3 regions of the Streptomyces sp. NPDC029836 genome follow, and region 3 is predicted to be linked to each of the others. Evidence: riboswitches for the same ligand, from Rfam matches in the RefSeq annotation. Region 3 holds a riboswitch; each other region holds the start of a gene.
The links. A riboswitch is a leader RNA that binds a small molecule or an ion and turns the genes downstream of it on or off. The one in region 3 is predicted to bind cyclic di-AMP.

Region 1 (5,767 bases), on a different contig from region 3:
GTCATCCGCCGGTCCAGCTCGGTCATCGCACCGGTCGCCGGGTCGCAGTCCGCGACGAGCAGGCGGATGGAGTTGGTGCCGCAGTCGATGCCCGCGACCCGGGTCACGGGGAACCCTCGGCCTTCTCGTCGGCCTCCTCGGTCTTCTCGCCGCACGGGGTGACGCAGGCGCCCTTGGCCCACCACTCGGGCAGCATCGCCAGCGCCTCGTCGCCGAACGGGTTCACGCCCGGGCCCGCGGCCAGCGAGTGACCGACGAGCACGTGCAGGCACTTGACCCGGTCGGGCATGCCGCCGGCGCTCGGGAAGCCCTGGAGCACGTCGATGGCGTCGCGGCGCCGGATGTAGTCCTCGTGCGCGGCCCGGTAGGCGGCCGCGAGTTCCGGGTCCTCGGCGAGCCGGGCCTGCATCTCCTTCATCACGCCGTTGGCCTCCAGCGTGCCGATCGCGGAGGCCGCGCGCGGGCACGTCAAGTAGTACAGCGTGGGGAAGGGGGTGCCGTCGGGGAGCCGGGGCGCGGTCTCGACGACGTCCGGCTGCCCGCAGGGGCAGCGGTGCGCGATGGCGCGCAGTCCGCGCGGGGGGCGGCCGAGCTGCTGCTCGAACGCCTCGATGTCCGCGTCGGTCGGCTCGGTCCGGTCGGTCTGGGGCGGGGGCGTCTGCATGCCTGGAGGAAGTCTCTTCGGTCTCGTGGGTGGTGGGTGCGGGGCGGGCGGGTACGCGCTCAGTCGCCGGGGCGGTCGGCCTTGTCGACCCCGTCCCAGACGTTGGAGTACCAGGGCCGGTCGGAACCGGCCTGCCCACCGCGGCGGTGCTCCGGGGCCTCGGCCCCGGGGTCCTTCATGATGTAGCCGGTCTCGCCCGGGCGCAGGAAGTGCAGGTGCTTGCGCGCCTGCTGCTCCGCGTAGGCCGGGTCCTGCCAGCGGGCCTTCTCGTCGCGGAGCTGTTCGAGGCGCTTGTACGCGTCGACCGCGTTCCGTTGCTGGTCCGCGATCTCCGAGCGCTGGGACACGTACTGGCGCATCGGGTACGCGAGGGCGACGACCAGGGTACAGAGGACGAGGACCAGCAACGCGGCCCGGCCGGTGAGCCGGCTGCGGCGGACCTGGCGCCGCGTCTGCGAGCGGTAGACGTGCGCGGCGGTCCGCTCACCGAGCTGCTTGAGCCTGGTCGCCGTCGAGAAGGTGGAGAACCGGTCCCGGTTCCCGGCCATGGTCCCGCCTCCCCTGGATGCGCGCTACGCAATACGTCCCCGCACACGGTACGGGACCGAGTGCGGGGACGTACGGAGGCCGGCGCCGCGAGGCGCTGATTGGCCCTTAGCCCTTGAAGCGCGGGAAGGCGGAGCGGCCCGCGTACACGGCGGCGTCGTCGAGGATCTCCTCGATGCGCAGCAGCTGGTTGTACTTGGCGACGCGGTCCGAGCGGGCCGGGGCGCCGGTCTTGATCTGGCCGCAGTTCACGGCGACGGCGAGGTCGGCGATGGTGACGTCCTCGGTCTCGCCGGAGCGGTGCGACATCATGCACTTGAAGCCGTTGCGCTGGGCCATCTCGACGGCGTCGAGGGTCTCGGTCAGCGAACCGATCTGGTTCACCTTGACGAGCAGGGCGTTCGCGGAGCCCTCCTCGATGCCGCGGGCCAGACGCTCCGGGTTGGTGACGAAGAGGTCGTCGCCGACGATCTGGACCTTGGCGCCCAGCTTGTCGGTGAGGGTCTTCCAGCCGGCCCAGTCGTCCTCGTACAGCGGGTCCTCGATGGAGACCATCGGGTACGCGGAGACGAGCTCCTCGTAGTACTCGGTCATCTCGGCGGCCGAGCGGGACTGGCCCTCGAACTCGTACTTGCCGTCCTTGTAGAACTCGGACGCGGCGACGTCGAGCGCGAGCGCGATGTCCTTGCCCGGGACGTAGCCGGCCTGCTTGATGGCCTCGACGATGAGGTCGAGCGCGGCGCGGTTGGACTCCAGGTTCGGGGCGAAACCGCCCTCGTCACCGAGACCGGTGGAGAGGCCCTTGGTGTGCAGGACCTTCTTGAGGGTGTGGTAGACCTCGGCACCCCAGCGCAGCGCCTCGGAGAAGGACTCCGCGCCGATCGGGGCGATCATGAACTCCTGGATGTCCACGTTGGAGTCGGCGTGCGACCCACCGTTGAGGATGTTCATCATCGGAACGGGCAGCAGGTGCGCGTTCGGGCCGCCGAGGTAGCGGAAGAGCGGGAGGTCCGAGGCCTCGGACGCGGCGTGCGCCACGGCGAGGGACACGCCGAGGATCGCGTTGGCGCCGAGGGAGCCCTTGTTGTCGGTGGCGTCCAGGTCGAACATGGCCTGGTCGATCAGCCGCTGCTCGGTGGCGTCGTAGCCGACGAGCTCCGGGCCGATCTGCTCGATGACGGCGAGGACGGCCTTCTCGACACCCTTGCCGAAGTAACGGTTGGGGTCACCGTCACGCAGCTCGATGGCCTCGAATGCACCGGTGGAGGCGCCGGACGGAACTGCAGCACGGCCGGTGCTGCCATCGTCGAGGCCCACCTCGACCTCGACCGTGGGGTTGCCTCGGGAGTCCAGGATTTCCCGGGCTACGACGACGTCGATGGACGGCACGAGCATCTCCTTCTGGGATGTGACGCTGGGTGTGCGGTGGCGTGTCAGGCCGTGGGATGGCCTTGCCGCCTAGAGCCTAACCGGCTCCGGGCACTGGGCCCGCCGACCGCCCGGGTCCTGGGACGAAATAGGGGCTGAATGCTCCTCTTCCAGGACATAGGGCTCTTGAGAAAGTGGGCTCCGGCCCGCGGAGGGCCGCCCGCGCCGGCTCCGGAACGGGCCGCGGGAGCCGCCCCGGAACGCGCCGCCGGACATGACCGCGAGCATGCCGCCGCCCGGCGCGCGAGGGGATGCGGGCCGGGCGGTGGACATGCTGCGGGACCGCGCGTGATGCGGTGTCATGCGGTGTCATGCGGTGTGGTGCGCCGCCGTGCGGTGTTCAGGCCGCCGTGCGGTGTGGTGCGGTGATTCAGCTGAGCTTCAGCTTCTGACCCGGGAAGATCAGGTCGGCGTCCTTGACGGTGTCGTTGTTCAGCTGGAAGAGCTTCTCCCAGCCACCCTTGACGCCGTTCGCCTGGGCGATGGTGCCCAGGGTGTCGCCGGCCTTGACGACGTAGGAGCCGTTGCCGGTCGCCGGGGCCTCGGTCTTGGGGGCCTGCGGCTTGACGGCCGGGGTCTCGACGCGCTCGGAGCGCGAGACGGGGACCTCGGTGCGCTTCGGCTCGGCCTTCGGCGTCGCCGGCTTGGCGGGCGTGGCCGGCTTCGCGGGCTTCGCCGGGGCGGGCTTGGCCGGCTTCGTCTCGGGCTTCGGCTTGGCGGGCGTGGTGGTCGAGCCGCCGCCGTTGTACGCGGCGTTGGACAGGCCCTTGCCGCAGTGCGGCCAGGCGCCCTTGCCCTGGCCCTTGAGGACCTTCTCGGCGATGGCTATCTGCTGGGACTTGCTGGCCTGGTTGGCCGTGGCGGCGTACGCCTTGCCGCCGTAGCCGGCCCAGGTGGAGGCCGAGAACTGCAGGCCGCCGTAGTAACCGTTGCCGGTGTTGATGGCCCAGTTGCCACCGGACTCGCACTGCGCGACCTTGTCCCACTCGGAGACGGTCGCGGCGCTCGCGGTACCGGCGGCCATCAGCGGGGCCGCGACGGCGACACCGGCGACACCGGCGAGCGTGACGATACGGACGGCCTTGGAGCCGCGACGGTGCTTGCCCTTGCCGGAAAGCAGCATGGAGTTCTCCTCACCGACGCCTTCGAGGTGAGCTGTCGGGTTCGGGCGGATGAGTTGCCCGGTCACGTGTCGAGCACGTGGCTTAACCCCAAGCCGGTACGCGGCCGTCTTCCAACGACCCTTCCCGGCGCCTACCTTGGTTCCCCCGCTCCTGCCTTCGGCGCTTGCGCGACGACTGTTCCCCCCGTCCGCCGGCAGGATTCGGCGATGCGGTCGAAGGAGCCCGCGGTGGCGAGCGACTCAGAAGGTAGACAGGTCTCCCCCTGATGTTCAACGCGCGACATCAGGGAGAAACCGGCCTCCTTGCGTTCCTCAAAAGTACGTTTACGCAGGTGAGGGGCGGGTTTGTGGAAGTTCCGGAACGAGACACGCCAGTTGATCGGAAGAGACGCATGTCTCATTTGCCGATAACGGACATTCAGCTCTTTCCGACTGGGCGAACTGCCCCTATTCCTTGGTTAGATCCAGGTTCTGACCCGGCTTGATGAGGTCCGCGTTCCCGCCGATGACCTGCTCGTTGGCCGCGTAGAGCGTGTTCCAACCACCCTTGAGGCCTTGGGCGTCGGCGATCGCGGTGAGGCTGTCGCCGGCCTTGACCGTGTACGAGGGGGTCGACGCGGCGTCAGACGAGCCGTGCGGCTCGACGGCCGCCGGACCGCGGTGCTTGCCCGCTCCGTCGACCGCTGCGTCGATCGCGCCGGCCGGCACGGCCGAGGGCGTGGCACCCGGGGTGAGCGGGGCCGTGGGCGCCGTCGGGTCCCCCGGAACGGTGGGGGTGCCCGGAACGGTCGGGGTTCCGGGGGCCCTCGGGTCCACCGGCGTGGTGGGCGCCGTGGTCGGCGGGGTCGTGGTGGGCGGCGCGGTCGTCGGCGGGACCGTCGGGTCCGTGGACGGGGCCGGGGAGTCCGGGTCGGGCATGACGGGCAGTCCGCCGGCGGGGCCCTGCGGGTAGTCCGGCAGGCCGGTCGGGCCGGTGGACGGGCCACCCTGCGCCGGCTGCGGGGTCGGGGCCCCGAAGTCGACGGCGGGCTCGGAGCCCGCGACGGGCACCGAACCGTCGGGCCGTACGGGGGCGGGGGCGACCGGCCCGGCGGGCCGGGGGTCACCCGGGTCCACCGCGGCGGCCGGGCCCTGCTGGGTCAGTCCGGCCGAGGCGGCGCACAGCGGCCACGCCTGGGGGCCCTGCGAGGCCAGCACCTTCTCGCCGATGGCTATCTGCTGGGAGCGGCTGGCGAGGTCCGGGCGCTCCGCGTAGGCGAGTCCGCCCGCGTTCCTCCACTGCTCCTGGGTGAACTGGAGCCCGCCGTACTCGCCGCTGCCGTAGTTGGCACTCCAGCTGCCGCCGCTCTCGCAGTCGGCCACCTTGTCCCACGTGGTCGTGTCGGCCGCGCTCGCGTTCGTCGCGGCGAGCAGGGGCAGGGCGAGTGCGGAGCCTGTGACTCCGGCGGTGACGACCAGGGCGGGTACCTGGCGGGGGCGTCTGTGGCGGCCGTTCCCGGAACGCATGAGGCTTTACCTTTCGCATAACGGCGGGGTAACGGCAGAACCTAGCGGCCTTCGAACGATTGTCACAAGTTCGGTCGGCGACTGACGTGTGATCAGACGGCGTCAGGAAACGACTCAGTTGTTTCGAGGTGTGAAGCGAACCGGAAGCGTGCGCAGGCCACGCATGATGAGTCCGCCGCGCCAGCGCAGGTCCGTGGGGGGAACGGCAAGTTCCAGATCCGGCAGACGCGTCAGCAAAGTCGCGAGCGCCGTCTGTCCTTCGAGCCGGGCGAGCGGAGCGCCCAGGCAGTAGTGGATCCCGTGGCCGTACCCGAGGTGTTGGTTGTCACTCCGGGACAGGTCCAGGGTGTCCGGATCGGCGAACCGTTCCGGATCCCGGTCGGCCGCCGCGAGGACCACCAGCACCGGGTCGCCGGTGGCGATCTCCTGCCCGCCGAGGGTCAGCGGGACGGTCGCGAACCGCCAGGTGGCCAGCTCCACCGGGCCGTCGTGGCGCAGGA
Region 2 (5,767 bases), on a different contig from region 3:
CCCCGACCAGGAACACTTCCTGGGCGTCGAACAGACCCGCGAACTCTTCAAGAAGGCCTTCGCGGGCGGGAACCGGCGGCGCTGGCGGCTCAACCACTCCCCGCTCTTCCTCGACTTCCTGGAAGGCAAGGCGGATTTCCCCTGCACCGCCTGGGCCATTCCCAATTACTCCCTCTTCGGCTGGCAGCGCCCCTGCTACCTGATGAGCGACGGCTACGTACCCACGTACCGCGAACTCATCGAGGACACCGACTGGAACAAGTACGGCCGCGGCAAGGACCCGCGCTGCGCCAACTGCATGGCGCACTGCGGATACGAACCCACCGCCGTCCTCGCCACCATGGGCTCCCTCAAGGAATCCCTGCGAGCGGCCCGGGAGACCATCGGCAGCAACCGGGCCGGCTCGGCATGACCGCCGGCCAGGAGGGCGGCAAAGGCTTCGACCTCGCCGCCCTGCTCGCCGAGCGCGGGGACGAGCGCTACGAGCTCCACTCCCGCCACCTCAACCACCAGCTGCCCCGCATGCTCCACACCATCGGCTTCGACAAGGTCTACGTACGCGCCGAGGGCGCCCACTTCTGGGACGCCGAGGGCAACGACCACCTCGACATGCTCGCCGGCTTCGGGGTGATGGCCCTGGGCCGACACCACCCCGTCGTCCGCAAGGCGCTGCACGACGTCCTGGACGCCCAGCTCGCCGACCTGACCCGCTTCGACTGCCAGCCGCTGCCGGGACTGCTCGCCGAGAAGCTGCTCTCGTACAGCCCCCACCTGGACCGGGTCTTCTTCGGCAACAGCGGCACCGAGGCGGTCGAGACGGCCCTGAAGTTCGCCCGCTACGCCACCGGCCGGCCCAGGATCCTCTACTGCGACCACGCCTTTCACGGACTCACCACCGGCTCGCTGTCGGTCAACGGTGAAGCCGGCTTCCGGGACGGCTTCGCGCCGCTGCTCCCCGACACCCGGATCGCCCTCGGTGACCTGGACGCCCTGGAACGCGAACTGCGCCGGGGCGACGTCGCCGCCCTGATCGTGGAGCCGATCCAGGGCAAGGGGGTGCTCGCCGCGCCCCCCGGATTCCTGCGCGCGGCCCAGGAGCTCCTGCACCGGCACAAGGCCCTGTTGATCGCCGACGAGGTGCAGACCGGCCTCGGACGCACCGGCGATTTCTACGCGTACCAGCACGAACCCGGCGTCGAGCCGGACCTGGTGTGCGTGGCCAAGGCCCTGTCGGGCGGCTACGTGCCGGTCGGCGCGACCCTGGGCAAGGACTGGATCTTCCAGCGCGTGTACTCGTCCATGGACCGGGTGCTGGTCCACTCGGCGAGCTTCGGTTCCAACGCGCAGGCGATGGCCGCCGGCCTGGCGGTGCTGAGCGTCATGGAGGACGAGGAGGTCACGGCCAACGCCCGCGCCGTGGGCGACCTGCTGCGCGGCCGACTCGCCGCGCTCGTGGACGAGTACGAGCTGCTGCACGAGGTGCGGGGGCGCGGGCTGATGATCGGCATCGAGTTCGGCCGGCCGTCCTCGCTGGGCCTGCGCAGCCGCTGGGCGATGCTCCAGGCCGCCCGCAAGGGGCTGTTCGCCCAGATGGTCGTGGTGCCGCTGCTGCGCAAGCACCGGATCCTCACCCAGGTGTCCGGGGACCACCTGGAGGTCATCAAGCTGATCCCGCCGCTGATCGTGGACGAACACGACGTGGACCGGTTCGTCGGCGCCTTCCGGGAGGTCATGGACGAAGCGCACAGCGGTGGCTCGTTGATGTGGGACTTCGGCCGGACGCTGGTGAAGCAGGCCGTCGGCAACCGCTGACGGCCTGCCGGCCGGGGGAGGCCCGGCTCCTACGGTTCCAGCAGTCTCTCCCGTAGCCGGACCAGGGTCTCGGGCGCGAGCCCGAGGCCTTCGGCGAGGTAGCGGTCCACCCCGCCCCACTCCTCGTCGATCGTCTCGTACGCCGCCCGCAGGTACTCGGCGCGCGCGTCGAAGAGCGGGGCCAGCAGCTCCGACACCTCGGCCGGGCGGGACTCGACCGCGTCCGCGCCGCGCCGCATCCGGTAGCGGCGGTGCGGGGCGTTCGACTCCAGGTAGTCCGCCGCGATCACGTCCCGTTCGACGCCGAGCGCGAGCAGCGTGACGGCGATCGACAGACCGGCCCGGTCCTTGCCCGCCGCGCAGTGCATCAGTGCCGGCACGCTGTCCTCGGCCAGCGCGTGCACGACCCGGCTGTGTTCGGCGGTCCGGGTGCGGATCATCGTGCGGTACGAGGTGGTCATGCGCTCGGCCGCCCGGCCCTCCCCGAGGAGGGTGCGCAGCTGGGCCAGGTCGCCCTCGCGGACCATCGTCCAGAACTCCTTCCCGGCGGCCGGGTCGGACAGCGGGATGTTCACGTAGCGCACGCCCGGCAGTTCCACGTCCGGCCCTTCCACGGCGTGGTCGGCGCGGTTGCGGAAGTCGAACACCGTGTGCAGACCGAGCGAGGAGAGGAACTGTGTTCCTGTTTCGGTGGCATGCGCCAGATGTCCGCTTCGGAAGAGTCGTCCCGACCTGACCCGTCGTCCGTCGGCGGTCGGCAGACCGCCCACGTCACGGAAATTGCGCACTCCCGTCAGCTCCGGTTCGGGTTCGGGGATCGCCGGAAGGGGTGGCGGTATCTGCTGGGTCACGAGTGGTCCTCCGCATCGTCCTGAGGTGTCCGAATTACGCCGGTTGGGAGCAACTTGCCACGGGGAGAGGCGAGATCGCGCCAGGCTCCGTGAGCCAGATCATACGGTGACCGTGTGTGCCCGATCGCGAAATCCGAATTCCCACGCCAGGGCGGTTGTTGATGGTGCGGAATGGACACAGGGTGACCGGAATTCCCTCACACCCTCATACCTGTGATTGCGTCAGGGAATGTGCGGCTTGTTGCCCGTGGACCCGCTCGATTACCTTCACGACCGATCCGGGTGGACAGCCTAATCCTGCCGCCGCCCGGGAACCGCACCCGACTATCGACGCGCGCGGCAGGAGCGGGGGAACCAGGTAGGCCGCCGGACCGGAACGTTCTCCGGGCCGGCTCGGGGTGAAGCCGTACGCGTCCTCGACGTGCGCGGCCGGACATCTCCAGTCCGAACCCGACAGCTCACCTCGCAGGCGACGGAGAGGAATTCGCCATGCCCGGTAAGGGTAAGCACCGCCGCCCGAAGTCCCGTTCCATATCCCGCGGTCTCACCGCGGCCGGCACCGGCGGCGCCGCGCTCGCGCTGCCGCTGATCGGTGCCACCGGCGCCCACGCAGCCCCCGCGGCCGCCCCGGCCACCGCACCCGCGCAGGCCCCGCAGGCCCCGGCGGCCCTCCAGGCGGCCGCCACGGTGACGCCCACCGCGACGCCGACCGCCGCTGCCGCCGCGGTCTACACCGTCGTCGCCGGCGACCACCTCTCGAAGATCGCCGCCGAGCGCCGGCTCACCGGCGGCTGGGAGCAGCTCTACGCCGACAACCGCGACGCCGTCGGCAGCGACCCCTCGCTGATCCACCCGGGCCTCAAGCTCACCCTCGGCGCTCCGGGTTCGACCGGGGCCGCCCCCGCACCCGCCGCTCCGGCCCCGACCAAGAAGCAGTCGCCGCCCTCCGCCTCGACCCCGGACTCCGCCTCCGAGTCGGGCTCCGGCAACCGCTCCGAGCGCTCCTCCAGCCGCCCTGAGGCGTCCGGTGAGCGCTCCTCCGCCCCGAAGGCGGCGCCCAAGAAGGCCGCGCCCGCGCAGAAGCCCGCCGGGTCGGGTCAGGCGGCGCCCTCCACCCCGTCGGCCTCCGGCGGATTCGTGGCCCCGGTCGCGGGCGGCGTCTCCACCGCGTACCGCATGGGCGGCAGCATGTGGTCCTCCGGTTACCACACCGGCGTGGACTTCATGGCCGGCACCGGCACCACCGTCAAGGCCGTCGGCGCGGGCACCGTCGTCTCCGCCGGCTGGGGCGGCTCGTACGGCAACGAGGTCGTCATCAAGCACGCGGACGGCAAGTACTCCCAGTACGCGCACCTCTCCTCGCTGTCCGTCTCGGCCGGCCAGAGCGTCACCGGCGGCCAGCGCGTCGGCCTGTCCGGCGCCACCGGCAACGTGACCGGTCCGCACCTCCACTTCGAGATCCGCACGGGCCCGTCCTACGGCTCGGACATCGACCCGCTGGGCTACCTCCGCTCCAAGGGCGTCAGCCTCTGACGGCACCGTCCGTCGGACACACGCGCGCGTGAGGCCGGGACCCGAGGGGGGTCCCGGCCTCACGTGTACTTATTCCTTATCCCCCGCGTGGTACAGATCACGGTCCGTCAACCCCTCATTACGTTGGCGTAGGTTGGTTGCGACGGTGAAGGATGTCGTTTCGTGGCAGCGACGACGACGACACTCAAGACCATCGGCTCGTACGCGGCGATCGGGGACAGCTTCACCGAAGGCGTGGGAGACCCGGGACCCGGGGGTTCCCATCTCGGCTGGGCGGACCGCCTCGCCGTGCTCCTCGCCGATCAGCGCGAAGAACACGACTTCCGGTACGCGAACCTGGCCGTGCGGGGGAAGCTCCTCGACCAGATCGTGGCCGACCAGGTCCCGAGGGCCCGCGCCCTCGCACCGGACCTGGTGACCTTCTGCGCGGGCGGGAACGACATCATCCGTCCCGGCAGCGACCCGGACGACGTGGCGGAGCGGTTCGAGGCGGCCGTCGCCGACCTCACCGAAGCCGTCGGCCTCGTCATGATCACCACCGGCTTCGACACGCGGGGCGTGCCAGTCCTGAGGCACCTGAGGGGCAAGGTCGCCACGTACAGCGCGCACGTCCGCTCCATCGCCGACCGCTACGACTGCCCGGTGCTCGACCTGTGGTCGCTGCGCTCGGTGCAGGACCGGCGGGCCTGGGACGGAGACCGACTGCACCTTTCGCCCGAGGGTCACACCCGCGTCGCGCTGCGCGCCGCACAGGTGCTGGGCTACGGGATCCCGACCGACCCCGACCAGCCGTGGCCGCCGACGCCGCCGCGCGGCTCGGTGGACGTGACCCGCGACAACATCCAGTGGGCGCGCGAACACCTCGTGCCGTGGATCGGGCGCCGGCTGCGGGGCGAGTCCTCCGGCGACCACGTCGCGGCGAAGCGCCCCGACCTGCTGCCCCTGTAGGACGCGCGGGGAACCGGACGCGCCTCGATTCCGCCCGGCGGGTTCCCGCCGGGCGGAATCCTCACGGGCCGGTACGCGTTGGGACGGTCGTGCATGTACTACCGTGCCACCTCGAACCGCACCCTCTTGAGGAGGCGCCTTGACCGGCTCCCTTCCCCTGCGTCCCAGGCTGCGCGCCCTGCGCGCCGAAGCCTTCGGGGCGGACTCCTCCGGCGCCCGGCTGGAGCGGATCCGACGCTCGCCGAACTTCGCCGACGGCGCCTTCCAGAACCCGGTGAAGGGCAGGACCAGGCCCTCCGGGTCGATGGCCGAGTTCGCCCGGGTCTACTTCCACAAGGAACAACGGATCCGGCGCAGCCCCGCCGCGCCGATCCCGGTCTACCCGACCACCCTGGCCGAACTGGCGAAGGCCCCGGTCAGCGGCCTGCGGGTGACCTGGATGGGCCATTCCAGCGTGCTCGTGGAGATCGACGGCCGCCGAGTCCTCTTCGACCCCGTGTGGGGACAGCGCTGCTCTCCCTACTCCTTCGCCGGGCCCAAGCGCCTGCACCCGGTCCCGGTGCCGCTGGCCTCCCTGGGCGAGGTCGACGTCGTGGTGATCTCCCACGACCACTACGACCACC
Region 3 (5,767 bases):
GTGAACACTTTGATCATCTTGTTGTTGGCGGGCAGCACCTCGGCGGCGAACCGCCGGATGCCCCGCTCCCGGGCCACGGCCCCGATGTGCTCCAGGAGCGCGGAGGCCACGCCGCGGCCCTGGTGGGCGTCCTGGACGAGGAAGGCGACCTCGGCCTCGTCGGCCGGGACGGAGGCCGGCCGGCCGTCGGGGCCGATCCGGTCGAAGCGGACGGTGCCGATGAACTCGCCGCCGATGGTCGCCGCGAGGCCGACGCGGTCCACGTAGTCGTGGTGCGTGAAGCGGTGCACGTCGCGGTCGGACAGGCGCGGGTACGGCGCGAAGAAGCGGTAGTACTTCGACTCGTCGGAGACCTGTTCGTAGAAGCTGGTCAGCCGTCCCGCGTCCTCGGTGGTGATGGGACGGATGCGGGCGGTGCCGCCGTCGCGCAGCACGACGTCCGCTTCCCAGTGGGCCGGGTACGAGGGGTCCGACGCGGTCGTCATGGGCTCACCCTAAGGGGCGGACGGGCCGTGCGGACCGGCCCGGACGCGAGCGCGCGGCGAACGCGGCAGTCCGGGGCGAAGCGGTGCAAGCTGGGGAAGGTCGAACGGCGGTGGATCGGGGCCGAAGGCCGGTCCGAGCATTCGGGGCGCCGTGAGAGACTGGTCTAGACAACCGTAAGAACCTGAAGGGCATCACCATGGCAGAGCGCCGCGTCAACGTCGGCTGGGCCGAGGGCCTGCACGCTCGTCCCGCCTCGATCTTCGTCCGGGCGACGACCGCTTCCGGCGTCCCGGTGACCATCGCCAAGGCGGGCGGCGACCCCGTCAACGCCGCTTCCATGCTGGCGGTCCTGGGCCTGGGCGCGCAGGGCGGCGAGGAGATCGTCCTCTCTTCCGAGGCCGAGGGTGCGGACGCCGCCCTGGACCGCCTCGCGAAGCTGGTCGCCGAGGGCCTCGACGAGCTTCCGGAGACCGTCTGACCCTTCGGGTCCGGTACCACCTCGAACGAGCGGCGGAGCCGCAGCCCCCGGTGATCCCGGAGGCTGCGGCTCTTCTGTTTTCGGCCGCGCAGGCGGGAATTCGACGCCGGACGCGAAAGCCGGAATCCCGCGGGAGAAGAATCCGGAATGGGAGCACGAGAAATGCGCGGGACCGTGAACCGGCCGGCGCCGGCAGAATATCCGCTCACCTTTGTATACGGCCCGTGTTAATGCCGGACGCTCGACATGTTTACGGCAGGTTGCGGAGTCCTCACCCGCGGCCGGTGCGCCTCGGCGGCGCGCGCCGCGTGCTGCGCGGTCAGCGTCCGGGCCCGTTCGGCGTCCCCGCGGGCCACCGCGTCGACGATGCCCCCGTGTTCGGCCCAGGACTCCACGGGGCGCGCGGGGGCCTCCACGGTGTACATCCAGGCGATCTTGCGCCGGGTCTGGGTCAGCAGGGCGATCAGGCCCGGGCTGCCGGAGGCCTGGGAGAGGGTTTCGTGGAACCAGCCCCCCAGGTCCCGCAGATCCTCCCCCTGGCCCCTGCGGGCCCGTTCCTGCCCCAGCCGGACCAGCCCGCGCAGCACCTTCAGGTGGGCGTCCGTACGCCGGCGGGCGGCCCGGGAGGCCGCGAGGGGCTCCAGCAGCATCCGTAGCTCCAGGAGGTCGGCCGCCTCCTGTTCGGTGGGCTCCGCCACGCAGGCGCCCGCGTGGCGGCGCGTGGTGACGAAGCCCTCGGACTCCAGGGTGCGCAGGGCCTCGCGCACCGGGACGCGGGAGACCCCGTAGCGGCGGGCCAGGACCTCCTCGGTGAGGCGGCCGCCCGGCCCGAAGAAGCCGGAGACGATATCGTCGCGGATCGCTGTGCACACCGCGTGCGCGGGAATTCGCAAGACCGGACCTCCGCGTGAATTCGGCTGCCGGCGCCGTCGCCGGAATCGTGACCGTGTCGCGACTCTATTGCAACACGCGAATATTTCCGAGGACGGCTGGAAATCCGAAACATTTCACGCAGCGGGGAGCGGTGAGGGGTGAGCGGGGCAGCCGACGAGGGCAAGGGCCGGCTTCGCAGGCGAGCCGGCTCCCGGGAACGCGGAAGGCCCCGGCTCGGGGAGCCGGGGCCTTCCGTGGAAGTGGTGGTGCGGTGCCGCTCGGATCAGAGGTTCACGCCGTGCGAGCGCAGGTACGCCAGCGGGTTGATGTCCGAGCCGTACTGGGCACTGGTGCGGGCCTCGAAGTGCAGGTGCACGCCGCTGGAGTTGCCGGTGGTGCCGGCGAGGCCGATCTGCTGGCCCGGGGCGACCTGCTGGCCGGCGGACACGCTCAGCGAGTCCATGTGGCCGTACTGCGTGTAGGTGCCGTCGTTGTGCTTGATGATCACGTTGTTGCCGTACGCGCCGCCCCAGCCGGCCTCGACGACGGTGCCGGCGCCGACGGTGCGGACCGAGGTGCCGAGGGAGGCGTGGAAGTCGATGCCCGTGTGGCTACCGGAGGACCACATCGCGCCGCCCGCACCGTAGGAGGTGCTGACGTAGGAGCCCGCGATGGGCGAGACGTAGGTGTTGAGGCGCTTGCGCTCCTCCTCGCGGGCGACGCGCTCGGCGGTCTCCCGCTCGGACTTCGCCTTGGCCTCGGCGACCTCGGCGACGCGCTTGGCCTCGGAGGCGCGCTGCTTGGCGTCGGCCTCGGCCTGCGCCTGGGCGGCGACGGCGTCGGCGGCGCGCTGCTGCAGATCGGCCTGGGCCACGATGTCGCCCTGGAGGTCGTTCGCGACGACCACCGGGTTCTGGCCGGTGTCCTCCATGGAGGGTCCCGGGTTGTCCGCCGCGAAGGCCGGGGCGGCGAGGGTGCCGACCACGCCCGTGGTGGCGAGGGCGGCTATACCGGCGTAGCCGGCGGTCTTGCGGCTCAGACGGCTGGAGCCGCGGTGCTTGCCGGAGCCGGTGGGACGACTGCCAAACGCCATGAAGGGGGTGGTCCTTTCCTTCCCTCTCGCCTACCGGGTTAGCTGACGGGTTCGGAGCAGGAAGGTCTCCTACGGGCCTCCTCTTGCGAGGCGGTCCGATTCACCCCAGGGACTGTGGGTCCCCGGCTCCCCAGGCTCGCGCCTGACGGGGACTCGGCGATCACTGTTCGGTGCCGCGGGTGCGGCGGGCACAACTGACGAACAGCAGGGCCGACGCTAGGCGGATCATCAGTGGATCGCCAAACACACGAGCACTTTTGTTGCGTACGCCACACCGCATACGAGCAACCAAACCACTAATCGGACAAAAGGGGCCCTGACGGATAATCCATCAGAGCCCCTTCAGAAACGGCCGGTTACCGGTGGAGGGGCGGTCGCCCGCCGCTCGATTCCCGGTCGACCACGGGTCAGTTGGTGACGACGGTTACGGCGCCGATGCCCAGCGCCCGTACGGGCTCCTCGATCTGCGCCGCGTCGCCCACCAACACCGTCACCAGACGGTCCACGGGGAAGGCGCGCACGACCGCCGAAGTCGCCTCCGCCGTACCGGTTTCGGCCAGCCGCGCGTACAACCGCGCCTGGTAGTCGTCCGGCAGCTCCTGCTCGACCTGGTCCGCCAGCGTGCCCGCCACGGAGGACGCCGTCTCGAACTTCAGCGGGGCCACGCCCACCAGGTTCTGCACCGCCACGTCCCGCTCGGCGTCGGTCAGACCGCCCTCCGCGAGGGTGCGCAGCACCTTCCAGAGGTCCTCCAGCGCGGGGCCGGTGTTCGGGGTGTCCACCGAGCCGCTGATGGCGAGCATCGAGGCGCCCTTGCCGTCGGCCGTGGAACGCAGCACCTGACCGAAGGCGCGCACGCCGTACGTGTACCCCTTCTCCTCGCGCAGCACCTTGTCCAGGCGCGAGGTGAGCGTGCCGCCGAGGCAGTACGTGCCGAGCACCTGCGGGGCCCACACGAGGTCGTGGCGGTCCGCGCCGATCCGGCCGATCAGCAACTGCGTCTGGACGGCGCCGGGCCGGTCGACGATGACCACCCGGCCCGTGTCGTCGGCGGTCACCGGGGGCACCGGGCGGGACTCGGCGGTGTTGCCCGTCCAACTGCCCAGCGTGTCGGCCAGGACGGCGTCCAGGTCGATGCCGGTCAGGTCGCCGACGACCACCGCGGTGGCGGTGGCGGGGCGTACGTGGGCCTCGTAGAAGGCGCGGACGGCCGCGGAGTCGATGCGGGCCACCGTCTCCTCGGTGCCCTGGCGCGGTCGGGACATGCGCAGGGAGGCCGGGAACAGCTCCTTGGAGAGCTGCTTGGCCGCGCGCCGCTGCGGGTTGGCCAGCTCGTGCGGGATCTCGTCGAGCCGGTTGCGCACCAGCCGGTCGATCTCGCCGTCGGCGAAGGCGGGCGCGCGCAGCGCCTCGGCGAGCAGGCTCATCGCCTTGTGCAGGCGGGAGGCCGGGACCTCCAGGGAGACCCGCAGGCCGGGGTGGTCGGCATGCGCGTCCAGCGTGGCGCCGCAGCGCTCCAGCTCGGCGGCGAACTCCTCGGCGGAGTGCTTGTCGGTGCCCTCCGACAGGGCGCGGGCCATGATCGTGGCCACCCCGTCGAGGCCCTCGGGCTCCGCGTCCAGCGGGGCCGCGAGGTTGACCTCGACCGCGACCACCTGCTGGCCCGGGCGGTGGCAGCGCAGCACGGTCAGGCCGTTGGGCAGCGCGCCGCGTTCGGGGGCCGGGAAGGCCCACGGCTTGGCCTCGCCGGGCTGGGGCTGCGGGTGGAAGGTCATCGTGACGGCTGCGGTGTCGCTCACTGCTCCGCCCCTTCGTTCTCGGCTTCGTTCGCGTCGGTCTCGTCGTCGGACCCGGCCGGCGGTTCGTAGACCAGGACCGCCCGGTTGTCGGGGCGCAGTCGGGCCGCGGCCACGGCCTGCACCTCCTCGGCGGTGATGTCCAGGACGCGCTGTACGGCGGTCAGGGCGAGCTGGGGGTCGCCGAACAGCACCGCGAAGCGGCACAGTTCGTCGGCCCGGCCGGCCACCGTGCTCAGCCGGTCCAGCCACTCCCGCTCCAGCTGCGCCTGGGCGCGCTCCATCTCCTCGGCCGTGGGGCCCTCGGCGGCGAACCGCGCGAGCTCCTCGTCGACGGCGGCCTCGATGGCGGGCACCTCGACGCCGCTGGAGGTCTTGACGTCCAGCCAGCCCAGCGAGGGCGCGCCGGCGAGCCGCAGCATGCCGAAGCCGGCCGCGACGGCGCTCTGGTCGCGGCGCACGAGGCGGTTGTGCAGCCGGGAGGACTCGCCGCCGCCCAGCACGGTCAGCGCCACGTCGGCGGCGTCGCACTCGCGGGTGCCGTCGTGCGGGAGGCGGTAGGCGGCCATCAGCGCGCGGGCCGGGACCTCCTCGACGATCTCCTCGCGCAGTTGCGCGCCCATGACCTCGGGCAGCGTGCCGTCGCGCGGGGGCTGCTTGCCGTCGTGCGACGGGATGCTCCCGAAGTACTTCTCGACCCAGGCCAGGGTGCGCTCGGGGTCGATGTCGCCGACGACCGACAGGACGGCGTTGTTGGGCGCGTAGTACGTACGGAAGAAGGTGCGCGCGTCCTCCAGGGACGCGGCGTCCAGGTCGGCCATCGAACCGATCGGGGTGTGGTGGTACGGGTGGCCCTCGGGGTAGGCGAGGGCGGTCAACTTCTCGAACGCGGTCCCGTAGGGCACGTTGTCGTAGCGCTGGCGACGCTCGTTCTTGACGACGTCGCGCTGGTTCTCCATGGACTCGTCGTCCAGCGAGGCCAGCAGCGAACCCATCCGGTCCGCCTCCAGCCACAGGGCGAGTTCCAGCTGGTGCGCCGGC

Region 1: it holds a riboswitch for cyclic di-AMP, as region 3 does, so the genes downstream of both, ACZ4XJ_RS32770 (transglycosylase family protein) here and ACZ4XJ_RS23245 (M23 family metallopeptidase) in region 3, are expected to answer to the same signal.
Region 2: it holds a riboswitch for cyclic di-AMP, as region 3 does, so the genes downstream of both, ACZ4XJ_RS04905 (M23 family metallopeptidase) here and ACZ4XJ_RS23245 (M23 family metallopeptidase) in region 3, are expected to answer to the same signal.

What each region holds. Positions count from the first base shown of each region.
Region 1 is NZ_JBVHZI010000018.1:21,547-27,313, reverse strand. Features, by position in the region: gene ACZ4XJ_RS32790 (Ppx/GppA phosphatase family protein) at 1-107, opposite strand, end outside; gene ACZ4XJ_RS32785 (DUF501 domain-containing protein) at 104-664, opposite strand; gene ACZ4XJ_RS32780 (FtsB family cell division protein) at 724-1,212, opposite strand; gene eno (phosphopyruvate hydratase) at 1,319-2,605, opposite strand; gene ACZ4XJ_RS32770 (transglycosylase family protein) at 3,009-3,761, opposite strand; cyclic di-AMP (ydaO/yuaA leader) riboswitch at 3,764-3,934, opposite strand; gene ACZ4XJ_RS32765 (transglycosylase family protein) at 4,209-5,267, opposite strand; gene ACZ4XJ_RS32760 (cytochrome P450 family protein) at 5,382-5,767, opposite strand, start outside.
Region 2 is NZ_JBVHZI010000001.1:1,058,287-1,064,053, reverse strand. Features, by position in the region: gene hpnH (adenosyl-hopene transferase HpnH) at 1-412, shown strand, start outside; gene ACZ4XJ_RS04915 (aspartate aminotransferase family protein) at 409-1,812, shown strand; gene ACZ4XJ_RS04910 (tyrosine-protein phosphatase) at 1,842-2,663, opposite strand; cyclic di-AMP (ydaO/yuaA leader) riboswitch at 2,982-3,148, shown strand; gene ACZ4XJ_RS04905 (M23 family metallopeptidase) at 3,153-4,196, shown strand; gene ACZ4XJ_RS04900 (SGNH/GDSL hydrolase family protein) at 4,359-5,144, shown strand; gene ACZ4XJ_RS04895 (MBL fold metallo-hydrolase) at 5,284-5,767, shown strand, end outside.
Region 3 is NZ_JBVHZI010000008.1:127,747-133,513, reverse strand. Features, by position in the region: gene ACZ4XJ_RS23260 (bifunctional acetate--CoA ligase family protein/GNAT family N-acetyltransferase) at 1-485, opposite strand, end outside; gene ACZ4XJ_RS23255 (HPr family phosphocarrier protein) at 683-964, shown strand; gene ACZ4XJ_RS23250 (GntR family transcriptional regulator) at 1,192-1,857, opposite strand; gene ACZ4XJ_RS23245 (M23 family metallopeptidase) at 2,121-2,930, opposite strand; cyclic di-AMP (ydaO/yuaA leader) riboswitch at 2,943-3,099, opposite strand; gene ACZ4XJ_RS23240 (M16 family metallopeptidase) at 3,338-4,705, opposite strand; gene ACZ4XJ_RS23235 (M16 family metallopeptidase) at 4,726-5,767, opposite strand, start outside.